Regions from separate parts of the Bordetella genomosp. 13 genome, predicted to be linked through region 2. Evidence: riboswitches for the same ligand, from Rfam matches in the RefSeq annotation. Region 2 holds a riboswitch; the other holds the start of a gene.
What was found. Region 2 has a riboswitch for glycine ahead of CAL15_RS09250 (D-amino acid dehydrogenase). Riboswitches for the same ligand answer to the same signal wherever they lie in the genome.
Positions count from the first base shown of each region.

Region 1: it holds a riboswitch for glycine, as region 2 does, so the genes downstream of both, gcvT (glycine cleavage system aminomethyltransferase GcvT) here and CAL15_RS09250 (D-amino acid dehydrogenase) in region 2, are expected to answer to the same signal.

Region 1 is NZ_CP021111.1:882,693-889,783, reverse strand. Features, by position in the region: gene gcvP (aminomethyl-transferring glycine dehydrogenase) at 1-1,976, opposite strand, end outside; gene gcvH (glycine cleavage system protein GcvH) at 2,063-2,437, opposite strand; gene gcvT (glycine cleavage system aminomethyltransferase GcvT) at 2,516-3,616, opposite strand; glycine riboswitch at 3,700-3,822, opposite strand; glycine riboswitch at 3,850-3,938, opposite strand; gene CAL15_RS04140 (ZIP family metal transporter) at 4,114-5,019, opposite strand; gene CAL15_RS04135 (mandelate racemase/muconate lactonizing enzyme family protein) at 5,162-6,325, opposite strand; gene CAL15_RS04130 (Bug family tripartite tricarboxylate transporter substrate binding protein) at 6,404-7,091, opposite strand, start outside.
Region 2 is NZ_CP021111.1:2,045,864-2,052,954, forward strand. Features, by position in the region: gene CAL15_RS09230 (LysR family transcriptional regulator) at 1-660, shown strand, start outside; gene CAL15_RS09235 (threonine aldolase family protein) at 676-1,731, opposite strand; gene CAL15_RS09240 (LysR family transcriptional regulator) at 1,914-2,792, shown strand; gene CAL15_RS09245 (Bug family tripartite tricarboxylate transporter substrate binding protein) at 2,807-3,811, opposite strand; glycine riboswitch at 4,089-4,178, shown strand; glycine riboswitch at 4,182-4,259, shown strand; gene CAL15_RS09250 (D-amino acid dehydrogenase) at 4,311-5,552, shown strand; gene CAL15_RS09255 (DNA internalization-related competence protein ComEC/Rec2) at 5,530-7,091, opposite strand, start outside.

The DNA of each region.
Region 1 (7,091 bases), 1.2 Mb from region 2:
GCCTCTTCGAACACGCCGTGCGTGGACGGATAAGTGATCATCAGGGCCGCCAGCTTGTCGCCCACCTTGGCCACCTTCGCGCGCAGGTCGTCGATGTCGACGTTGCCGTTGGCGTCGGACGCCACCACCACGACCTCCATGCCCGCCAGCTGCGCCGACGCGGGATTGGTGCCGTGCGCCGACGACGGGATCAGGCAGACGTTGCGCTGGCCTTGGTCGTTGGCCTGGTGATAGCCGCGGATCGCCAGCAGGCCGGCGTACTCGCCCTGCGCGCCCGAATTGGGCTGCAGGCTGATGTTGTCGTAGCCCGTGATCTCGCACAGCGCCTTGGACAGGCGCACGATGAGATCGTGGTAGCCCTCGGCCTGCGCGGCGGGAGCGTACGGATGCACCTGCGAGAACTCGGGCCAGGTGATGGGGATCATCTCGGCCGTGGCGTTGAGCTTCATCGTGCAGGAGCCCAGCGGGATCATGGTGCGGTCCAGCGCCAGGTCCTTGTCGGCCAGTTTGCGCAGATAGCGCAGCATGTCGGTCTCGGAACGCACGCTCGAGAACACTGGATGGACCAGGATGGCGCCCTGGCGCCGCAGCGCGGCCGGGATGCCGCCCGCGGCCTGCGCGTCCAGCGCGTCCACGTCGAGAGCCACGTCGTCCTGCTCGAGCCCCGCGGCGAACACGTTGACCAGGGCCTGCAGGTCTTGCGCGCTGACGGTCTCGTCCAGCGACACCGCCAGGCGCGCGCCATCGACGCGGCGCAGATTGATGTGCTCGCACGCGGCGGCCGTGACGATGGCCGGCGTGGCCGGCCCGGTTTCCAGCAGCAGCGTGTCGAAGAACGTATCGTTGGCCACCTTGATGCCGAGCTTGAGCAGTTCGCCGCGCAGGATGGCGGTGTAGCGCTGCACGCGGTTGGCGATGCGCGCGATGCCGGCGGGGCCGTGCCACACGGCGTACATGCCGGCCATCACGGCCAGCAGCACCTGGGCGGTGCAGATGTTCGAGGTGGCCTTCTCGCGGCGGATGTGCTGCTCGCGCGTCTGCAGCGCCAGGCGCAGCGCGGGGTTGCCCTGAGCGTCCTTGGACACGCCCACCAGTCGGCCGGCCATGTTGCGCTTGAAGGCATCCTTGCAGGCCATGAAGCCGGCGTGCGGGCCGCCGAAGCCGAACGGCACGCCGAAGCGCTGCGCCGAACCCACGGCGATGTCGGCGCCCCATTCTCCGGGCGGCGCCAGCACGGCCAGCGCCAGCAGGTCGGTCGCGCACGCCACGACGGCGCCCTGCGCGTGCGCCGCTTCAGCCAGCGCGCGGTAGTCGGCCAGCGAACCCAGGCTGTGCGGATACTGCAGCAGCACGCCGAAGCACTCGGGCAGGCCCTGCGCCTCGTCGCCCACCACCACTTCGATGTCCAGGCCGATGGCGCGCGTGCGCACGACCTCGATGGTTTGCGGATGGCAGTGCTGCGACACGAAGAACACCGGGCTTTGCGCCTTGGCGCCGCGGCGCGCCAGCGTCATGGCTTCGGCGGCGGCGGTGCCCTCGTCCAGCAGCGAGGCGTTGGAGATGTCCAGCCCGGTCAGGTCGGCGACCATGGTCTGGTAATTCAGCAGGGCCTCGAGACGGCCCTGCGAGATCTCGGGCTGGTAGGGCGTATAGGCCGTGTACCAGGCGGGGTTCTCGAGAATGTTGCGCAGCACGACGTTCGGCACGTGCGTGCCGTAGTAGCCCTGGCCGATGTAGTTGCGATAGACCTTGTTGCGGCCGGCGATGCGCTTGAGCTCGGCCAGCACGTCGGTCTCGCTGCGCGAGGCCGGCAGGTCCAGCGGTTCGCCGCTGCGGATGCGCGGCGGCACCACCTCGGCGATCAGGTCGTCCAGGCTGGCGCTGCCGACCACGGCAAGCATGCTGGCCTGGTCCTCGTCGGAGGGGCCGATGTGGCGGGGAATGAAATCGGTATGGGTGTCTAGGGCGCGCGACATGAAGCAATCTCGAAGAACGATGGCCCGCCGCGGCTGCGGCGTGCCGAAGACGGGCCGCGCGGCATGACGCCCGCGCGGCCGCGGACTCAGCCGTTGGAGGCCTCGTAGCCGGCGGCGTCCAGCAGGCCGTCGAGGTCTGTGGCGTTGTCCGGCTTGACCTTGAAGATCCAGGCCGAATAGGCGGACTCGTTGATCAGCGCGGGATTGGCGTCCAGCTCGTCGTTGAACGCGACGATCTCGCCGGACACCGGCGTGTAGATGTCGGAAGCGGCCTTGACGGACTCGACCACGCCGGCCTTGTCGCCGGCCTTGAGCTTGGCGCCGACTTCCACTTCGCCGACGAAGACCAGGTCGCCGAGCTGGTCCTGGGCGTTGTCGGTGATGCCGACGACGAACACGTCGCCTTCGGCTTTGACCCATTCATGGGACGCGGTGTACTTGCGATCGGTGGGCAGACTCATGGAAACTCCTGGGCTGGGTGCTGCGATACGGGAAAGGGATTGCGCGCCTTCCGGCCCCGGCGGGCCGGAAGCACGAGTTTACGAGTGTTCGACGGCTTTGCCGTGACGCACGAAGGGCAGCTTGCAGACCAGAGCGGGCACCCATTTGCCGCGGATGTCGACCTGCGCCTGGTCGCCCGGCTGCACGCCGGCGGGCAGGCGTGCGAAGCCCACGGAAACGCCCAGCGTGGGCGACATGGTGCCGCTGGTGATTTCTCCGTCGCCCTGCGCGGTGCGCACGGTCATGTGGGCACGCATCACGCCGCGTTCCTGCAGCTTCAGGCCCAGGAAGGCGGCCGGCGTGGCGTGCTGTTCCAGGGCATCGCGGCCGATGAAGCGGCGCGCCGGATCTTTCAGCGACACGGTCCACGACAGGCCAGCCTGGTCGGGCTGGATCAGCTCGTCCATGTCCTGGCCATACAGGTTCATGCCGGCCTCCAGGCGCAGCGTGTCGCGCGCGCCCAGGCCGCAGGGCCGCACGCCCTGCGCGGCCAGGTTGCGCCACAGCGCGACCACTTCGGCGGCCGGCAACACGATCTCGAAGCCGTCTTCGCCGGTGTAGCCCGTGCGGGCCACCAGCGTGTCGTCGCCCGGCAGGGCCGCGGAGAACGGGCCCAGCGGTTCGGAGGAGGCGCGCCAGTCGGGGCGCGCGGCCCATACCTTGGCTCGTGCCTCGGGGCCCTGCACCGCCACCATGGCCAGGTCGCGGCGCGGCGCGATGGTCACGTCGAACCTGCCCGACGTGGCAACGCGACGCATCCACGCGACGTCCTTGTCGGCGGTGCCGGCGTTGACCACGACGCGCCATTTGTCGGCGGCGAAGAAATAGACGATGAGGTCATCGATGACGCCGCCCTGCGGGTTCAGCATGCAGCTGTACAGCGCCTTGCCCGGCACGGTCAGCTTGGCCACGTCGTTGGCGACCAGGCGCTGCAGGAAGGCGCGCGCGTCGGGACCGGCGACGTCCACGTTCAGCATGTGCGAGACGTCGAACATGCCGGCGGCGCGGCGCACGGCGTGGTGCTCTTCGATCTGCGAGCCGTACGACAGCGGCATTTCCCAGCCGCCGAAATCGACCATGCGGGCGCCGGCGGCGAGGTGTTCGTCGTAGAGCGGGGTGCGTTGCAGAGGTGCGGACATGCGGAGAGACTCCAGCGGCAGCGGCGCCGCAAGGGATTGCGCGATGCCGATGCGAAGCGAAAGCCCCGGCGATCGGCCGATTCTTCCGCCCCTCTGTCCTTTTGCCTGAGAGTTGCCCCGCGGCGGCGGGTTTGCACCTTCGGCGCCTGGGTGGCCTGCCTGCGCGAAGCGCCGGGCGGGCACCAGGTCTCTCCAGAGTGCTGTTTCGGTGCGGCGCGATGGGCGCCGCGGACGATGCAGTTGCGGTATGGGTTACCTGAGCGATTCCGGGCGAATTGCGCCTTCGGCGGCCGACAAAGCGGCTCTCTCCCGCAACATGCGTGACAGCGCGGCAAGCATACCCCGAAAGCCGGGCGCCGCAAAGCGGGGACGTGGCGCCGCCGCCGCGGGCGCCACGGTAGGCCGTGGCTTCGCCTCGTGCCCGCGCGGAGTCCGGAGCACCGAGTCAGAACTCACGCGGCGTCAGCCTCGGGTGAGCCGCAGCCGCATCGGCGGCTTTATCCGAGCACGGTGTCCAGGATCATCATCAGCACGAAGCCGATCATCAGCCCGCAGGTGGCGGCGACCTCGTGACCCTTGCGGTGCGACTCGGGGATGATCTCGTGGCTGATCACGAACAGCATGGCGCCCGCGGCGAATCCGAGGCCCCATGGCAGCATGGCGGCCGACCAACCCGCGATGGCGGCGCCCAGCACCGCGCCCAGCGGCTCGACCAGGCCCGACAGCATGCCGATGGCCACGGCCGTCGCGCGCCCATAGCCGGCGGCCATCAGCGCCACCGCCACCACCAGGCCTTCGGGCACGTCCTGGATGGCGATGCCCGTGGCGAGCGCCGTGCCGCGCAACGCGTCGTTGCCGACGAAGCTCACCCCGATCGCCAACCCTTCGGGCACGTTGTGCAGGATGATGGCGAAGACGAACAGCCACGTCCGGCGCAGTTTCTTTGAGTCGGCGCGGTCGCGGCCGCCCTCTTTGCCCTTGATGAAATGCTCGTGCGGCAGCACGCGGTCGGCCAGCAGCAGCGCGGCTCCGCCCAGCAGCACCGCCACGCCCACGATGCCCGCCGACGTCCAGGCGCCGTGTCCCAGCGCTTCGGCGGCGGCCACGCCCGGCACCACGAGCGAGAAGGCACAGGCGGCAAGCATCACCCCCGCGCCGAAGCCGAACATGATGTCCTGCACCTTCTCGGAGAGCGTCTGCGAGAACACCACGGGCAGCGTGCCCAGCGCGGTGGCGGCGGCCGCCACCATTCCGCCCAGCAGCGCGTCGGACACGGCGGGCGTGCGCACCGCGAAGTACGCCCACAGCTGGTGCATGGCGAGACATGCGACGAGCACGGTAAGCGTCCAGATGCTGACGCTGGTGGCGGCGGGTCGTACGCGGTGGCGGCTGTGGGTGTTCATCGGCAATTCCTGGGTTGCCAAAGTCATACGCTTTATTGTTAATGATAGTCATTTTCAATAAAGCATACAACCGGTATGCCGCTTCTCAGCAAGCGGCGTGCCGCCCGCAGGTCCGGCACGCCGCAGCCGCTGCCGCTGCCGGCTATTGGTCGATGACGAAGCCGTCGAAATGCGGACGCATCGAGATCGGCTTGGACAGCGGCGGACGCCGTTGCTGCGCATCCGGTACCAGCGCCATCCCGAGGCCGGGACGACTGGGAATGTCGACGAACCCCTGGTCGGGCCGCGGCACCTCGTCGACGACGTCACTGCCCAGGTGCTCCGGCCGCGATTCGAAGATGCCGGCCTCGAAGCCCGTAGCGTATTCCTGAATGGCGAAGTTGGGAACCGCCGCCGCCAGTTGCAGGCAGGCGGCAAGCCCGATCGGCGACAACGGGTTGTGCGGCACGATCTGCACGTGATGAGCCTCGGCCATGGCGGCCACCTTGCGCCCGCCCGTGATGCCGCCGCACAGGCACAGGTCCACCCGCGCGAACTCGACGGCGTTGCGCGCCAGCAGCGCCTGGAACTCGTAGATGGTGGCGAAGCGTTCGCCGGTGGCGATGGGCACGTTGATCTTGTCGGCCACGCGAGCCATGGCGTCGGGCCCCTCGGGTCGGATGGGATCCTCGACGAACATGGGATGCGTGTCCTCGATCGCGTTGGTGAAGGTCACGGCTTCGGGCGGCGTCAGGCGGCGGTGCAATTCGATCAGCAGGTCCACGCGATCGCCCACCACCTCGCGTATGCGATGCACGTTGTCGATGGCGTCGCGCATCTTCTTGATATGGGTCTTGAACCACACCTGGTCGTTGCCCTCGTCCAGGAAAGGATTGAGATGGCCGAACGCGTTGAAGCCGGCATCCATCTTGGCCTGGCATTCGACCAGGATCTTCTCGATCGAGCTTTCGTAGACATGGCCATAGATGCGTGCCTTCTTGCGCACCGCGCCGCCCAGCAGTTCGTAGATCGGCACGCCGAGCGCCTGGCCCTTGATGTCCCACAGCGCGATGTCGATCGCCGAGATCGCCGCGTTGATCGCCAGCCCCTGGAAGTAGCTGAAGCGATGCATCACGTTCCAGTGATGCTCGATGTCGAAGGCCGGCTTGCCTTCCAGGTATTCGGCGAAGCGCTGGATGGCGGCGCCCGCGGCCTGCAGATGGCCCCAGGTGCCGGCCTCGCCGATGCCCACCAGGCCGGAATCGGTTTCGATCCGGGCATACATGAACTGGCCCACGTGCAGCGGGACGATACGCTTGATTTTCATTGCCTTCCTTTGTAGCTGCCACGGGTATGGCGATTCATCGGGCACGCCCGCCTCGGCCGCGCCCGCCCTGCGTTGTCGTCAGCGCTTGGCGCCCTGCGCGGCGTTGGCCTGCAGCATCGCGCTCCAGCGCCTGGTTTCCTGCGACACGTGCTCGCGGGCCGCGCTCGAGGTGCCGCCCAGCGGCACCGCGCCCGCGGTGTCCAGGCTGGCGAGGAAATCGCTGTCCTTCAAAGCCCGATTCACCCCCTGGGCGATGGCGTCCAGGACCGGCTGCGGCGTGTCCAGCGGCGCGGCCAGGCCGAACCAGTTGCTGATCTCGAAGCCTGCCAGGCCCGCTTCCTTGGCGGTCGGCACGTTGGGCAGGGCCTTGATGCGTTCATTGCGCGCTACCGCCAGGGCCCGCAGCCGGCCTTCGCTGATGAAGGGCGCCACGGTCGGCGCGGCGGTGATCAGCATCTGGATCTGGCCACCGAGCAGATCCTGCAGCGCGGGACCGGAGCCGCGATACGGCACGTGCAGGATGTCCGCGCCCGTCAGTTGCTTGAACAGCTCGCCGGCCAGGTGCGGGCCGCTGCCCACGCCGCCGGAGCCGTAGGTGATCTTGTCCGGATTGGCGCGCGCATATGCCACGAACTCGGTCAGGTTGCGTGCCGGCACGCTGCTGTTGATCACCAGCACGAACGGAGTCTCGGCCACCAGCACCGCCGGCTGCAGGGACTTGATGGGATCGAAGCTGAGGTTGGGCACGAGTTCGGACACCACCGTG
Region 2 (7,091 bases):
CTGGCGCTCGGCCACCGCGGACGGGTGGCCTTCTCTATCCTGCATTCGCTCGCCTTCGGCATCGGCACGCGGGCGCTGGCCGCGCTGCGCGAGCGCCACGCCAGCATTTCGGTGCAGATGATCGAGGACCAGAACGACGTGCTCGTCGAGCGCGTGATGAACCGGGAGGTCGACTTCGGGGTCGGCATGTTCACCCACGCCAGCGACGACCTCTCGTTCGAGCCACTGTTCGTGGACGAGCTGGTCGCGGTCTTCGCGGCCGGTCATGCGCTGCGCAAGAGCCGGCAGGTCGAATGGGCGGAGTTGGCCGCGCATCCGCTGATCCTGCTGCCGCAGAAATCCAGCGTGCGCCGACTGGTCGAGGCCTCGATCCTCGTCACCGGCATGCCGCGCCAGCCGGTCCACGAAGTGGTCAGCATGGTCACGGCCATCAACATGGCTTCTGCGCGCCTGGGCATCACGATACTGCCGGCCCTGTCGCTGCCGTCGCTGAACATGCGCAAGGTCGCCTACCGGCCCATCGGCGAACCCAAGCCTTACCGGCAGATCGGCATTTTGCGCAAGCTGAGCCGGCCGGTCCTCGAGGCGGAACGCGTGGCGTTGGCGCAAATCCGCCGCGAGGCGCGCGACGCGGAAGGCGTGCTGCACCCGCCGCCCTGAACACCGAAGGCGCGCCTATCGCCCCTGAACTGCCAGCGCAGCGAAGACCTGGCAGGCCTGGTCGACGTCCGTCGACACGATGTGCCGGTGCGTGACGCAGCGCAGGACGTTGCGGCTCCACGGCCGCACCAGCACGCCCGACTGCGCGAGATCGGCCGCCCATTGCTGGGCCGGACGGCCGGTCTGCGACGTATCCACCATGACGATATTGGTCTGCGGCACGCTGACGCGCAGCGCCGGCGCCTGCTCACGCAATTGCGCGCTCAGGCGCGCGGCGGTCTCGTGATCCTCGCCCAGTCGCGCCACCATGGACCGTATAGCGACCAGGCCGGCGGCGGCCGCGATGCCCACCTGGCGCTGGCCGCCGCCCAACGCGCGGCGCATGGTGCGGATCCTGCCGGCCAGTGCGGCGGGGCAGGCCAGCACCGCGCCCATCGGCGCGCCCAGTCCCTTGGACAGGCACACGGCCACCGTGTCGGCATGCTCGGCCAGCGCCGAGGCGGGCACCCCCAGATACGCGGCCGCGTTGAACATGCGCGCGCCGTCCAGGTGCACGGCGGCGCCCGCCGCGCGCGCCAGGGCGGCGACGTCGCGCATGTACTCGACCGGCAGCACCGTGCCGCCGGCGCTATTGTGCGTGTTCTCCAGGCACACCAGCGCGGTGCGCAGCTTGCTGCGCCGCGAGTCCAGGGCGTCGGACAACAGGTCCAGGTCCATCGCGCCGCACTCGCCGCGGATGGGTTGGTAAAAGGCTCCCGTCAGCACGGCGCCGCCGCGCTCCGCCCCGTAGATGTGCGAATCCTCCTGCGCCAGCACGATGTCCTGGCGGGCCGCCTGCACCATGATCGTGGCCAGGTTGGCCATGGTGCAGCTTGGAAAGTACACGCCATCTTCCTTGCCCAGCAGCTCTGCCGTGGCCGCCTCGAGTTCGCGGGCGGTGGGGTCTGCGTCGAGCCCGTCGTCGCCCAGCCGGGCCGTCGCGATCGCCTCGTACATGTCTGCGGTGGGCAGCGTGACGGTATCGCTGCGCAGGTCGATGGCGTGGTTCGGTACGTTCGTGTTCTGGTTCATTGTGGCTGCCTGTCGTGGTGCGGTCCTGTCCAGCCGGACCGCCAAGTATGCGGGGCACGGGCCCCTGCTGAAAGTCCGCGCGGGCCGCGAATTGCGCTGTGCCTGCGGCCTGCTATGCGTACGCATGGCTCCTGGGGTACCTTATCGGCGCCCCGTCTCCATGTTCCTGCTCCGGTGCTTCCATGAATCTGCGATCCCTCGAGACGCTGCGCGCCATCCTCGTCCACGGCAGCTTCACCGCCGCCGGCGAAGCGGTGGGATGCAGCCCCAGCGCCGTCAGCCTGCAGGTCAAGCAGCTCGAGCAGTTCTTCGGACAGCCGCTGTTCGACCGCAGCACACGCGTCATCAAGCCCACGCCCTTCGCGCTGCAGATCGCCGCCGCGGCCGACGAGTTTGCGGACACGATCGCCTCGCTGCGCACGCGGCCCTCGATCGCCATCGAAGGCAGGCTGCGGCTGGGCGCCATCACCAGCATGCAGAGCGACCTGCTGCCCCAGGCGCTGCTGACGCTGCAACAACGGCATCCCAAGCTCGACGTCAAGATTCCTCCGCTGAACGACACCAACGAAATCCTCAAGGAACTGCGGGCCGGCAGGATCGACGTCGCGCTCGTGGTGCGTCCCGGCGGCGGCGGCTCCAGCCGCCTGGCCTGGGGCGACCTCGTGCGGCAACCCTACGTCATGCTCGCGCCTCCCGGCGCCGCGGAACGCAGCCCGCAGGCCCTGGTCAAGGCCCACGGCTGGGTCGCCTACGATACCGGCCTGCCCGGCGGCCAAGTCGCGGCGCGCCACGTGCGCAGCATCGTGCCCGGCGCGGCGTTCCGCATGGAGCTGAGGTCCATGGACGCCCTGGTGTCGCTGGTGTCGTTGGGCATGGGCGTCACGGTCATCCCTCGGCCACGCCGGCCGCTGGCGGCAGCCTACGGCGTCCAGGAAGTCGACCTGGGCAGGCACGCGCCGCACCGGCAGATCGCACTGGCATGGCGGCGGACGGACGAAGGCAACCGCAGGATCTCGGCCGTCATGGACGCCTTCGTCGCCACCTGCCGCTCCGACGCCTGATCCGCCGCGCCGCGTCAGTCGATGGTGACGCCCGTCTCCTGGATGACCTTGCGCCACTTCGCGCGCTCCGCGGCCAGGAAGGCATCGAACTCGGCCGGCGTGCCGGTGATCCGCACTTCCACGCCCTTGTCCGCCAGTTCCTTTTTCATCTCCGGCGTCGCAAGCGTCCGGTTGATCTCGCGATTCAACGTGCCGATGGTCTCGGGCGGCGTCCCGGCCGGCGCGACGACACCGTAGAACACGTAGTAGTCCAGCCCCGGGAACCCGGCCTCGGCCAGCGTGGGCACCTGCGGAAAATCGGCGTTGCGTTGGGCGGAAGTCACGGCCAGCGCGCGCAGCTTGCCGGATTTGATCAGCGGCGCGGCCGCCGACAGCGACGAAAAGTAGATGTCGACCTGGCCGCCGAGCAGGTCTGTCATGGCCGGACCGGCGCCCTTGTACGGCACGTGCACCAGCTTCGCGCCGCTCTGCCTGGCCCAGCTGGCCGACACCAGGTGGCCCACCGTTCCGTTGCCCGAGGTCGCATACGTCAACTCGGACTGCCGGGCGGCCGCCACGACATCCGCGATGGACTGGTAGGGCTTGCTGGTGGACACCACCAACGCCAGCGTTCCGGTGCCGACCAGGGCGACGGGCGCCACGTCGGTTTCGGGGTCGATCTGCAGCTTGCTGTACAGGTACTTCGCGGACACCAGGTTGCTCGTCTCGCCCAGGACTATCGTGTGGCCGTCGGGCGCGGCGCGCGCGCCATAGACCAGGCCGATCATGTTGCCGGCGCCGGGCCGGTTCTCGATCACGAACTGCCAGCCCGTGGATTGCGACACCTTGGCGGCCAGCAGCCGGGCCGTGGTGTCCGTGCCGCCGCCGGGCGGGCTGGGCGACACGAGGTGGATCGGGCGGCCGGGCGCGGGAAATGCCGCCGGCTGGGCGGCCGCCTGGGACGCGAACGCGGCGATGAGCAACAGGGCGGGCAGCGCGCCGGCGCGCATCAGCCTGTTGGGCAGGTACTTGTCGAGCATGATTTCACCTTGGTTCGACCCGGTACGCCCGGGCTCTGGGTTGCATGGATAAGAGGCTGGGCATGGGGGAATTCGGGCGGGGCCGTCCACGCTTCGAAGTGGCCGCACGGGACCGTGCCATGCATGAAATGGTAGCGTCGGCGCGCGCGGGGCAAGACGAGGTTTTCATAGACCAGCATTGAGTTTTCCTCATCAATCCGCACGCGCTTGCGCATGCGCCGTGGCAGAAAAGACTTGCCGCGCTCCAAGCCCTTTCGATATGCTGCACGGGTCGTATCAAGGCCGCGCAGAAGAGTCCAGCGATGCCGCTGGCGCCGACGGAGCAACCGCCCCGGAAACTCTCAGGCAAAAGGACTGCGCGGGCCAGACGATCTGGAGAGAGACGCATCGCGTCCACCGAAGGGGATACCGCGCGACGCGGTTCAAGCTCTCAGGTACCAAGACAGATGGGGCGCGATGGCCAACGGGCCACCGCCCTTCTTTTCGTCAAGGTACAGAAATGTCCCATATCGCCGTGATCGGCGCCGGCATCACCGGCGTCACGACCGCCTATCTGCTCCGGCAGGCAGGCCACGATGTCAGCGTCATCGACCGCCGCCTGTACGCCGCCATGGACACATCGTTCGCCAATGGCGGCCAGCTGTCGGCCTGCAACGCCGAAGTCTGGAACCACCCCGCCACGTTGGCCAAGGGCCTGCGCTGGATGTTCCGCAAGGACGCGCCCCTGCTGCTGAACCCCACGCCATCCTGGCACAAGTACAGCTGGCTCGCCGAGTTCCTGTGGGCCATGCGGAAGTATCGTCACAACACGATCGCGACCGCGCAGATGGCTATCGAGGCGCGCCGCCACCTGTTCGCCATGGCCGAGCAGGAAGGCATCGCCTTCGACCTGGAGAGGCGCGGCATCCTGCATTTCTATCATGACCGAGAGAGCTTCGAAGCAGCGGGCCGGGGCAATACGCTGCTCAGCCAAGGCGGGCTGGAGCGGCGCGCGGTCACGCCCGACGAGATTCGGCGGATCGAACCGGCATTGACCGGGACGTACTTCGGCGGCTACTACACGCCGTCCGATGCCACCGGCGACATCCACAAGTTCACGCGCGGCCTGGCCGATGCGTGCAAGCGGCATGGCGTGCGCTTCCTGTATGGCCACGAGACCCATGCCCTGCGCTTCGCCGGCCGAGGCGTGCAGGTCGACGTCTTGCCGCTGGACGCCGGCACCGACCAGCCGGCGGGGGATGCCGAACGCCTGGACGCCGATGCCGTGGTCATCTGCGGCGGCGTCGGCAGTCGTGGCCTGGCGGCCATGGCCGGCGATCGGCTGAATGTGTACCCAGTCAAGGGCTATTCGATCACGGTGCACCTGAACGACGCGCAGAGCGTGCACGACGCACCCTGGACCAGCCTGCTGGACGAACGCGCGAAAATCGTCACGTCACGGCTGGGCGAGGACCGGTTCCGCGTCGCGGGCACCGCGGAGTTCAATGGCCACAACCTGGACATCCGCGCCGACCGCATCGCCCCGCTGGTGCGCTGGGCGCGCGCGAACTTTTCCATCGACACCTCGCGCGTGGTGCCGTGGGCGGGGCTGCGCCCCATGATGCCCGACATGATGCCGCGCGTGCGCCGCGGGCGCAGGCCGGGCGTGTACTACAACACCGGGCACGGCCACCTGGGCTGGACCCTGTCGGGCGCGACCGCGGCGCAGGTGGTCGGTCTCATCCAGGCGGACCTGCGCTAGCCTCTGCGCGCTCGTCAAGCGGCGCATGCCAGTAGCGCCGCGCGGCGTCGCGCTGCGCCCACACGCGCAGGCCGTCGGGCGACGACCGGGCCAGGATCGCGCCCTGCAGATCCGTGCGCCACAACGTCGCGCCGGCCGCGCGCCAGCGCGCCACGACCGCCGCGGCCGGATGTCGGAAGCGATTCAGGTGCCCCGCCTGCACGATGACGTGCGCGCCCTCGGCCGCCCGCACCAGCGCATTGCCGGAAGACGTGTTCGATCCGTGATGCGGCGCCGCCACCAGGTCCAGCGACGGCAGCTCGGCCGCATACAACGCCTCTTGCGCCGTGCCGGCGTCGCCCGGCAGCAGCATGGCGTGCGTGCGTCCCTGGACCAGCAGCACGCAGCTGCGGGCGTTGTCGTCGCTGGCGCGGGCAGCGGCGCGGACACCGCCGCGACCGCCGGCCGCGGGCGGATGCACGAAGCGGAACGTCACTTCATCGACTTTCCATTCCATGCCGGCTTCGCAGGCTTGCATGTCATGCGGCATGGGTGGCGCCTCATTCCAGCCGTCGGGCCGCTTCGCGCCCTCGCGCCGCAGGTGCGCGCTGATGTCGAACGAGGCATACGACACGGCCACCGGCATGGCGGCCAGCACGCTGCGCAAGCCGCCGGCATGGTCCAGGTCGGCATGCGAGATGACCAAGGCGTCCAACGCGCGCACGCCGCGCGCATGCAGGTACGGCACCAGTACGCGCTCGGCGGCATCGGTGCCGTCGTGGCGGCGCGGCCCAGCGTCGTACACCAGCACGCGCGTGGCGGTCTCGACGACGATGGCGGTGCCCTGCCCCACGTCCAGCGCCGTCATGCGCCAGTCGCCGGGCGGCGGCCGCTCGGGACGCCAGCACAGCAGGGGCAGCGCGCACAGCCAGCCCAGGTGCCGCAGCGGCCAGCCCGGCGCCTGCAGCGCCCACACGCATCCCGCCAGCGCCAGCATCATCAGAGGCCATGGCGCGGCGGCCACGTCCAGCGCAGCCCAGTCGGCCTGCCCGATCCAGGCCACGGGCACCATCACCGCGGCGAACAACGCATGCCCTATCCATCCCGCCAGCCACGCCGCCGGCTGCGCGCCCGGTATCGCGGCCAGCGCGCCGCACAGCAGGGCCAGCTGCGTGACCACCGTGCCCACGATGGGGATGGCGATGGCATTGGCAAGCGGCGAAGCCAGCGACACCTGGTGCATCAGGAACGCCAGCAGCGGCGTCAAGGCCAGGGTGATGGCCCCTTGCACCCGCACGAACTCGCGCAGTGTCGCCCTCACCCGCTCGCGCGGGCCGCGCGGCGGCGGCCTGTGGTTCTCGGCCACGCGCATCAGCACCGCCACCGCGCCGAACGACAGCCAGAAGCCCGGCGCCAGCAGCGCCCACGGATCCAGTGCCACCACGCAGCCGCCCGCCAGCAGCAGCACGCGCGACGCGCCCAGCGGCAGCCGCGACAGGCCCGCCAGCGCCACCACTGCCAGCATGAAGAATGTACGGCGCGCCGGCACGCCCCAGCCCG